Geomonas sp. RF6: one gene and its partner. The protein of the gene in region 1 interacts with the protein of each later gene in a pairwise test. Links are inferred from orthologs where the notes say so. Each region holds a gene or a part of one and is shown on either strand. Other genes may lie near its edges. The genes, in order: acpP and ybgC.

What was found.
Region 2: the proteins of acpP (region 1) and ybgC interact in binary tests that used the Escherichia coli proteins (3 or more experiments, as listed by UniProt). The link is inferred for Geomonas sp. RF6 from one-to-one orthologs.

The regions. Positions count from the first base shown.
Region 1 is NZ_CP087999.1:3,552,247-3,554,958, forward strand. It holds acpP (acyl carrier protein), read left to right. Parts: upstream 1-1,095; coding sequence 1,096-1,329; downstream 1,330-2,712. Other genes in the region: fabD (ACP S-malonyltransferase), read left to right, coding at 1-225; fabG (3-oxoacyl-ACP reductase FabG), read left to right, coding at 227-967; fabF (beta-ketoacyl-ACP synthase II), read left to right, coding at 1,408-2,640; rpiB (ribose 5-phosphate isomerase B), read left to right, coding at 2,642-2,712. UniProt on the Escherichia coli protein: Carrier of the growing fatty acid chain in fatty acid biosynthesis.
Region 2 is NZ_CP087999.1:1,516,683-1,523,495, forward strand. What follows is about bases 1,846-4,838. They hold ybgC (tol-pal system-associated acyl-CoA thioesterase), read left to right. Parts: upstream 1,846-3,124; coding sequence 3,125-3,553; downstream 3,554-4,838. Other genes in these bases: glnE (bifunctional [glutamate--ammonia ligase]-adenylyl-L-tyrosine phosphorylase/[glutamate--ammonia-ligase] adenylyltransferase), read left to right, coding at 1,846-2,784; lspA (signal peptidase II), read right to left, coding at 3,679-4,164; ileS (isoleucine--tRNA ligase), read right to left, coding at 4,287-4,838. In the rest of the region: more of glnE, read left to right, coding at 1-1,845; more of ileS, read right to left, coding at 4,839-6,813.

The DNA of each region.
Region 1 (2,712 bases):
AACAGCGACGCCGGCCGCGTGAAGGATCTCCTGGTGCAGCAGGTCTGCGCGCCGGTCCTGTGGGACGCTTCCGTTAAGGAGATGATCTCCCTCGGCGTCACGAACTTCCTGGAGATCGGCCCGGGGAAGGTCCTGTGCGGCCTGGTGAAGAGGATTGACAAAGGGGTTCCTGCCGTGAACGTGCAGGACCCGGAAGGCGTGAAAACGCTTGCGGAGGTGGCTTGAGATGAGTCTTCAGGGACAGGTAGCTGTGGTGACCGGCGCATCGCGCGGCATCGGCAAGGCGATAGCGAAGCTTCTGGCGGCAAACGGCGCTGCCGTCGTCACGACCGCCACCACGGCGGAGGGTGCCCAGCGCGTCGCCGACGAGATCATCGAGGCGGGGGGCGACGCCCTCGCCGTAAAGGTTGACGTTTCCGTCGCCGCAGACGTGGAGGCGCTCTTTGCCGCCGCTGTGGAGAAGTACGGGAAGGTGGACATCCTCGTCAACAACGCCGGGATCACCAAGGACGGGCTCCTGCTGCGCATGAAGGAGGCGGACTGGGACCAGGTGCTCGACGTGAACCTGAAAGGGGCCTTCAACTGCACGAAGGTCGCTGCCAAGACGATGACGAAGGCGCGCTACGGCCGCATCGTGAACGTCTCCTCCGTGGTGGGGGAGATGGGGAACCCGGGGCAGGCGAACTACTGCGCCTCGAAGGCGGGGCTTATCGGCCTCACCAAGAGCGTCGCGCGGGAACTTGCCAGCCGCAACGTCACCGTAAACGCGGTTTCCCCCGGCTTCATCGAGACGGACATGACGCACGAGCTCTCCGAGAAGGTGAAGACTTCCCTCCTGGAGCAGATCCCGCTGGGGCGTCTCGGCGCCGCCGAAGACATCGCGCTGGCGGTACTTTTCCTCGTCGGTCCGGGGGGAGGGTACGTCACCGGTCAGGTCCTTTCGGTGAACGGCGGAATGCACATGTAGCCCCTCTTTGAGGGCGCTTTTCGCGAAAAAAATAGCTTTTGCAAAATGATCTTTTCATGCTATGACAACAAGCAGACTTAACTCCGGGAACGTCTGCACGATACCCAAAAACACATGGAGGTGTATAGATGGCTTCAATTGAAAAACGCATCAAAGAGATAGTGGCTGAGCAGCTTGGCGTGGACGAGTCGCAGGTAACGGGCGAGAGCTCCTTCATGGACGACCTCGGCGCCGACTCCCTCGACACCGTGGAACTGGTCATGGCTCTCGAGGAGGAGTTCGAGATCGAGATCTCCGACGAGGACGCCGAGAAGATCCAGTCCGTACAGGACGCCATCGACTATATCACCGATCACACCTAGCAGAGCCGGGGGAGGAGAGCTTCTTCCCCTTTTTCATGTAATGGGGTATGCGGTCAGATTGAGAAGGAGCTTTACCGTATGAGAAGAGTCGTAGTGACGGGGATCGGCCTGGTTTCCCCGCTCGGGACCGGAAACAGCAAGAACTGGGAGGCCCTGACTTCGGGAAAATCGGGGATCGCCGGCATCACCCGCTTCGATGCCTCCGATCTGCCGGTGCGCATCGCCGGGGAAGTGAAAGACTTCAACGCCGAAGAGTTCGTGGACAAGAAAGAGATCAAGAAGATGGATCTCTTCATCCAGTACGCTCTCGGTGCTGCACACTTCGCCATGGAAGACTCCGGGTTCACAGTCACCGAGGAGAACGCCGAGAGGGTCGGCGTCCTCGTTGGCGCCGGACTCGGCGGCCTCCCCGCGCTGGAGCGGTACCACACCGCCGTCGCGGAGGGGGGGTACAAGAAGATCTCCCCCTTCTTCATTCCCATGCTGATCATCAACCTCGCTCCCGGGCAGATTTCCATCCGCTACGGCACGAAGGGGCCGAACCTCTCCTCTGTTTCCGCCTGCGCCACCGGGACGAACTCCATCGGCGATGCCTACCACATGATCCGCCGCGGCGACGTGGACGCCATGATCGCCGGGGGCGCCGAGTCCACCGTTACCCAGATGGGTATCGGCGGCTTCGCGGTCATGAAGGCGCTCTCCACCAGGAATGACGATCCTGCTGCTGCTTCCCGTCCGTTCGACAAGGGGCGCGACGGCTTCGTACTCGCCGAGGGGGCTGGCATCGTCATCCTCGAGGAGTACGAGTCGGCGAAGAAGAGGGGGGCGAAGATCTACGCCGAGATCGTCGGCTACGGCCTCTCCAGCGACGCCTACCACCTCACCACCCCGGCACCGGGGGGGGAGGGGGCTGCCCGCTGCATGAAGATGGCGCTGAACACCGCCGGGGTGAACCCTGAGGAAGTGGACTACATCAACGCCCACGGCACCTCCACTCCTTTCGGGGACGTCGGCGAAACGATGGCGATCCGCTCCGTCTTCGGCTCCCACGCCGATGAGCTGATGGTTTCCTCCACGAAGTCGATGACCGGGCATCTCCTTGGTGCGGCCGGCGGGGTGGAGGCGATCTTCACCCTCATGGCGATGCAGAACTCCGTGGTACCCCCGACGATCAACCTCGACGAGCCGGATCCGGAATGCGATCTCGACTACGTCCCGAACACCGCACGCGAGGCCGAGGTGAAGGTAGCGATGAGCAACTCCTTCGGGTTCGGCGGCACGAACGCAACACTCCTTTTCAAGAAGGTGTAGCATGATAGTTTTAGGCAGCGATCACGGCGGTTTGGAACTGAAGGAAGAGATCAAGAGCCTGCTCGGCGAGAT
Region 2 (6,813 bases), 2.0 Mb from region 1 along the record:
ACCGAAGCCGAGATGCTCGATGCGCTCCGGGCGCTCGTCCCGGACGATCTTTCGTACAGCGACCTCCTCCCCCTCCTGCGCCGGTTCAAGTATTCCGAGATGCTGCGCATCGCGGCACGCGACCTGAACGGCCTCGCTCCCCTGGAAGAGGTTACCGCCGAGCTCGCGGCGCTCGCCTCCGCGACGCTGCAGATTGCGTACGAAACGTCGCGCAAGGAACTCGTGAAGGAGCACGGCGCTCCGCTCATGGTGACCGAAGAGGGGACCTCGGAGGCGGACCTTGTCGTCATCGGCATGGGAAAGCTCGGGGGGCGCGAGCTCAATTTCTCCTCCGACATCGACATCATCTACCTCTACTCTTCCGACAACGGAGAGACGGCAGGGGTGCCTGGAGCCCAGGGGACCCTCGCCGGGAAGATCTCGTTGCACGCCTTCTTCGTGAAGCTCGGCGAGATGATCAGCCGGGCCATCTCCCAGGTCACCGGCGACGGCTTTGTCTTCAGGGTCGACCTCGGCCTGCGCCCGGAGGGGAAGAGCGGCGACCTCGCTTCGTCTCTGCGCTCCATGGAGATCTACTACGAGTCGTGGGGGCAGTCGTGGGAGCGCGCCGCCATGATAAAGGCGCGGCCGGTGGCGGGGTCCATGGCGCTTGGCGAGCAGTTCCTGCGCATGATCGAGCCGTTCATCTACCGGCGCTTCCTCGACTACAACCTCATCGAGGACATGATGGGGATGAAGCTGCGCATAAATGCCTCCCTCGCGCGACTGCAGGAAGGGGAGCTGAACGTAAAGCTCGGCCGCGGCGGGATCAGGGAGATCGAATTTTTCGTACAGGCGCTGCAGCTCGTCTATGCGGGGCGCAACAAGAGCCTGAGGGTGAAGAACTCGCTGCAGGCGCTCCAGAAGCTCAAGGAGAGCGGCGTGGTGCGCGAGGCGGACTGCACCACCCTCACCGACGCCTACCGCTTCCTGCGCATGGTGGAGCATCGCATCCAGGTGGTCCAGGAGCGTCAGACGCACCTCCTCCCGAAGAAGATGGACGAGCTACTCGCCCTCTCCCGGCGCTGCGGCTTTCTGCGGGGTGACGGCCTGCAGCGCTTCTCCATAACACTGGAGGAGCACAGGAGCGCCGTCTCAGCCATCTACGGCGACCTCTTCCACTCCCGGGACGAGAAGATCAAGGAAGAGGTGCTCCCGGAGGTCTTCTTCTTTTTCGACCGGAACGCGGACCCCGAGCTCATCAAGGCGATGCTCGCGCAGCGCCGGTTCGAGCACCCGGAACCGGCATACCAGAACCTGCTTGTCCTGCGGGACGGTCCGCCCCACCAGAACCTCACCGCACAGGGGCATCGGACACGGGAGAAGATCGCTCCCCTCTTCCTGCAGGAGATCTTCGCATCCCCCGACCCGGACCTCGCCCTCTCCAACCTGGAACGCTTCCTTGTCGCCGTGCGCAGCCGGTCCTCGATCTACGCGCTCCTGGCCGAGAACCGGGACATCCTGAAGCTCCTCGTCCAGCTCTTCGGGATGTCGGAATTCCTTACCAAGATCTTCATCAGCCACCCCGAGCTCCTGGACAGCATGATCACCCGCAGCTACGCCTACTGCACGAAGGAGCGGGATGCGATGGCGGAGGAGCTTATCGCGGTGATTCGCCGTGCCGAGGATTTCGAGACGAAGCTCGACGCGCTGCGCCGCTACCGGCACGAGGAGTTTCTGCGCATCGGGATGAATGACATCAACGGGAAGATGGGGGAGGGAGAGGCCGGACATCAGCTGACCCATCTTGCGGAAGTATGCCTGTCGTGCGCGGTGGACATGGCACGGGTGGAGCTCTCCGCCTATGGGCGCCCCACCTTCTCTGACGAAAGCGGCATCACGCGGGAGGCGTCATTCGCGATCCTCGCCATGGGGAAGCTCGGGGGGCGCGAGCTCAACTACCACTCCGACCTCGACATCATCTACATCTACGACCACCAGGGGTTCACCGACGGGACGAGGCGGATAACGAACCACGAGTACTTCGCAAAGCTCGGCCAGAGGATCATCCTGATCCTCACCACCCAGACGCGCGAGGGGTATGTCTACAAGATCGACACCCGGCTGCGTCCCTCCGGAAATGCCGGCCCGCTCGTCACATCGCTGGAGTCGTTTCGCGACTACCACCGCACCGAGAGCCAGATATGGGAGCGCCAGGCGCTGACAAAGGCGCGGGTGGTGCTCGGCGGGGGCGTGCTGAAGGAGGAGATCGAGCAGGTCATCAGCCAGACCGTGTATGGCAGCGGCGCCGACGACTTCGTGCGCAGCGAGATTCACCGGCTGCGCATGCGGATGGAGGTGGAGCTCGCGAAGGAAAAGGCGGGGAGCTACAACATAAAGACCGGCCGCGGCGGCATGGTCGATGTGGAGTTCCTGGTGCAGTACCTGCAGCTGAAGCACGGCGTGGATGAGCCGACACTCAGAAGCTGCCACACCCTCACCGCCCTCTCCCACCTGAACCAGGCCGGCCTTCTTTCCTCTGCAGACTACCAGGCGCTCTCGGAGGGTTACCAGTTCCTGCGCCGGCTCGAGAACCGGATCCGGATCATCCACGACTACTCCATGAACGATCTGGGCGGCCCTCCCCGCTACCTGAACAAGCTCGCACTGCGCCTCGGCTACAGCGCGACGCTGCAGAACCCGGGTGAGGCTCTGATCTCGGATTACACCCGCACGACTGCGGGGATACGGGACGTGTACGAGAGGATCCTCGGTGGCGCCGCGACGGAAGCGCCCCTCTCCTGAGCTCTGCGGGAGGGTTCCGGAATAACCTGCAACAGGTGGCAGCACGTCCCTCCCCTTTCAAGGGGGAGGACAGGAGGGGGATGGGGTTCATCCCGCGCTCGCCAACTTCTACCCCATCCCCACCCTGTCCCTCCCCTTGAAAGGGAGGGGACGCCTGAGCGCCTGCTCTTGTAAAAATCACGGGTTTGCCCGCGGGGTCACGCTGTCGAGAGTTCGACTCGCACCGGGTCACCCCTTGGGACAAACCTGATCTGTACCTCACAGCATCACATGCGCGGGGTCACGCTGTCGATACCGACAGTTCACCCCGCTTTTCATTGGCTTACCAGGAGGAAAATGAATGGAAGTTCGCGTCTACTACGAGGACACCGACGCCGGGGGGGTTGTCTACCACGCCAACTATCTGCGCTTTTTCGAGCGCGGCAGGACCGAGTTTTTGAGGGAGAGGGGGTTCGACGTCGCCGCGATGCACAATGCCGGCACCATCTTCGCGATCGTCTCCATGAAGATCGACTACCGCTCCCCGGCCCGCCTCGGGGACCTTCTCGAGATCGAGACGGAGATCGGAGAAGTGAAGAACAGCTCCTTTATTGCAAAGCAAAGGGTGCTGCGCAGGGATGGGGGGACGGTTCTTTGCGAGGCGGAGGTGACGCTGGCGTGCATAGGAGAGACTCTGCGGGCGAAGAGGCTCCCGGCAGACGTGAGGGACATGCTGAAAAAAGGTTGTCCCGGAGATGAACCCAGCATTTCTGTGCCCTCGGAGAAGTAGGGGCCGCATACGTTCCCCCCTTTGTGAAGGGGGGAACGCGAGTTCAAGTGCAGCGGTTCGTGGAAACGGACTCCACGTTCCACGCAAATTCAGCGATAAGCGCACAAAAGGCTGAAGGTTACCCTTCAGCCTTTTGTTTTTCTCTTTTCCTCGAAGTACATGTCGAGCGCCAGGAGGAAGACCCCGACGCAGATCGCGGAGTCGGCGATATTGAAGGCGGGCCAGTGGTGCTCGTACCAGTGGGCGTCGAGGAAGTCGATCACCTCGCCGAGGCGGATCCTGTCGATGAGGTTGCCGAGCGCGCCCGAGAAGATCAGCGAGAGCGACACGGCGGCGAGCGTCTGGTCGGGACGCAACTTCCTGATGGCGATGCAGATCACCACCACCGCTATCAGGGAGATCAGTATGAAGAAGGGGAGCCGGTACGCGGAATTGGCGAGAATCCCGAACGCCGCCCCCTTGTTCCGCACGTAGCTGATGTTGAAGAAGTTGCGGATGACGGTGATGGTGCTGTGCAGCGGCATCGCCTGGTCGATGAAGACCTTCGTGAGCTGGTCCAGGAAGAGCACCAGTGCGCTTACCCCTGCCAGTATCTGATATCGTTTGTCCATTCGTAAGTATCCCCGGCGTATGTTGTGGAGGAAGCTGTCGAAGCCAAGCCTTACGGACCCCGTCCCCCCTCCCCTCGCGGGGAGGGGGCATGAGGTTGCCCCGGCGAGCGGGTGGTGCGTTCTTATTCGACGGCGGAGATGCACTTCGGGCAGATCGTCGGATGCTCCGCATCGCTGCCGATCTTCTCGTCGTAGCACCAGCAGCGCTCGCATTTTGCTCCCGGAGCCGCGCTGACCGCGATCTCCAGCGGATCCCCCGCGTCCCCGGTGTACACCTCTCCCACCAGCGTGTCGGCCAGTTCCACCTTGGAAACGATGAAGATCTCCTTCAGCTCCGCCTGAACCTGGCGCAGCAGCTCGCCGGTAGCGCCAGCCGCCTTGATGGCGACCGCGGCGTCGAGGGAGTGGCCGATCGTCTTCTGCACTCGGGCCAGTTCCAGCGCCTTGGAAACTTCTGCGCGCACCTTCATGACCTTCTCGTAGCGCTCTGCCAGCGTCGCGTCCTTGTGCCCCTCGATGAGCGGCGGGAAGGCCGCGAGGTGCACGCTCGTCTCGCGCGGGCCCGGCATCACCTTCCACACCTCTTCGGCGGTGAAGGAGAGGACCGGCGCGGTCATGCGCACCAGCGCGTCCAGGATGCTGTACATGACGGTCTGGGCGCTCCTGCGCTGCACGGAGTCCGCCTTGCTCGTGTAGACGCGGTCCTTCAGGATGTCGAGGTAGAAGGCACTCATCTCCACGGTGCAGAAGCCGTTCACCGCGTGGTAGAGGATGTGGAACTCGCAGTCGTTGTAGCAGCCGAGCACCTTCTCCTTCAGGAGCTCCAGCTGGTGCAGCGCCCAGCGGTCGAGGTCCGGCATCTCCGCGTACGGGACGGTGTGCACGGCGGGGTCGAAGTCGTGGATGTTGCCGAGGATGTAGCGGCAGGTGTTGCGGATCCTGCGGTACGCCTCGGAGAGCCTGGTCAGGATCTCCTGGGAGATCCTCAGGTCGTCGCGGTAGTCCTGGGCGGCCACCCAGAGGCGCAGCACGTCGGCGCCGAACTTCTTCACCACGTCCTCGGGGGCGACCACGTTGCCGAGCGACTTGCTCATCTTGCGCCCCGAGCCGTCCATGACGAAGCCGTGGGTGAGGACGTTCTTGTACGGCGCGCGCCCGCGGGTGCCGACGGAGGCAAGAAGGGACGAGTGGAACCAGCCGCGGTGCTGGTCGCTCCCCTCGAGGTACATGTCGGCGGGGGAGGAAAGGTACGGACGGTGCTCGAGAACAGCGGCGTGAGACACGCCGGAGTCGAACCAGACGTCGAGGATGTCCGTTTCCTTGTCGAACTCGGTCTTGCCGCAGGCGGCGCAGGAGGTCCCTTCCGGGAGGAAACGGGAGGCTTCCCAGTCGTACCAGATATCCGAGCCGTGCTCCTCGAAGAGGTCGGCGACACGGTGCATGACCTCGCCGGTGGCGAGCACCTCCCCGCAGCTCTTGCAGTAGAAGGCGGTGATCGGCACCCCCCACGAGCGCTGGCGCGACACGCACCAGTCGGGGCGGTTTTCGATCATACCGTAGATGCGCTCCTTCCCCCACTTGGGGATCCAGTTGACGCTGTTTATGGCGTCGAGCGCCTTGCCGCGCAGGTCGTTCTTCTCCATGGAGATGAACCACTGCTCCGTGGCGCGGAAGATGATCGGCTTTTTGCAGCGCCAGCAGTGCGGGTAGGAGTGGCTGATCTCGGCGCTGGCGAGGAGCGCGCCTACCTCCGTAAGTTTCTCGATGACGTTCTTGTTCGCCTCGAAGACGAACTGGCCGCCGAAGAACTCGATGTTTTCGAAGAACTTGCCGCGGTTGTCGACCGGGTTGTAGATGTCGAGCCCTTCCTTGAGGCCGAGCTCGTAGTCCTCCTGGCCGTGGCCGGGGGCGGTGTGCACGCAGCCAGTACCGGCGTCGAGGGTGACGTGCTCACCGAGCAGGATGACGGAGTCGCGGTCGTAGAAGGGGTGCTTCGCGAACTTACGCTCCAGCGCGGTCGCCTTGAAGGTCGCCTTCACCTCCCCTTCCGCGCCGATCTGCTTTAAAAAGCTCTCCTTCAGCCCGTCGGCAACGATGAGAAGCTCGCCGTTCACCTCCAGCGCCACGTAGTCGAGTTCCGGGTGCAGCGCCACCGCGAGGTTCGCGGGGAGGGTCCAGGGGGTCGTGGTCCAGATCACCACGGAGCCGTGGCGGCCGGCGAGGGAGGGATCGAGGAAGCCGAGATCCTCCTTCACCTGGAACTTCACGAAAACGGACGGGGATTTGTGGTCTGCGTACTCGACTTCCGCCTCCGCAAGGGCGGTGCCGCAGGAGGAGCACCAGTGCACCGGCTTCTTCCCCTTGTACAGCCCGCCGTTGGCGGCGAAGCGGGCGAGCTCGCGGGCGGTGATCCCCTCGTAGCTCTCGCGCATGGTGAGGTACGGGTCGTCCCACTCCCCGAAGATCCCCAGGCGCTCGAACTCGGCGCGCTGGATCGCCACGAACTTCGCGGCATACTCGCGGCAGAGCTTGCGCATCTCCAGCTTGGAGATCTCGTGCTTCTTGGAGCCGAGGTTTTTCTCCACCTGGAGCTCGATCGGCAGGCCGTGGCAGTCCCACCCCGGAACGTAGGGGGCGTCAAAGCCGCTC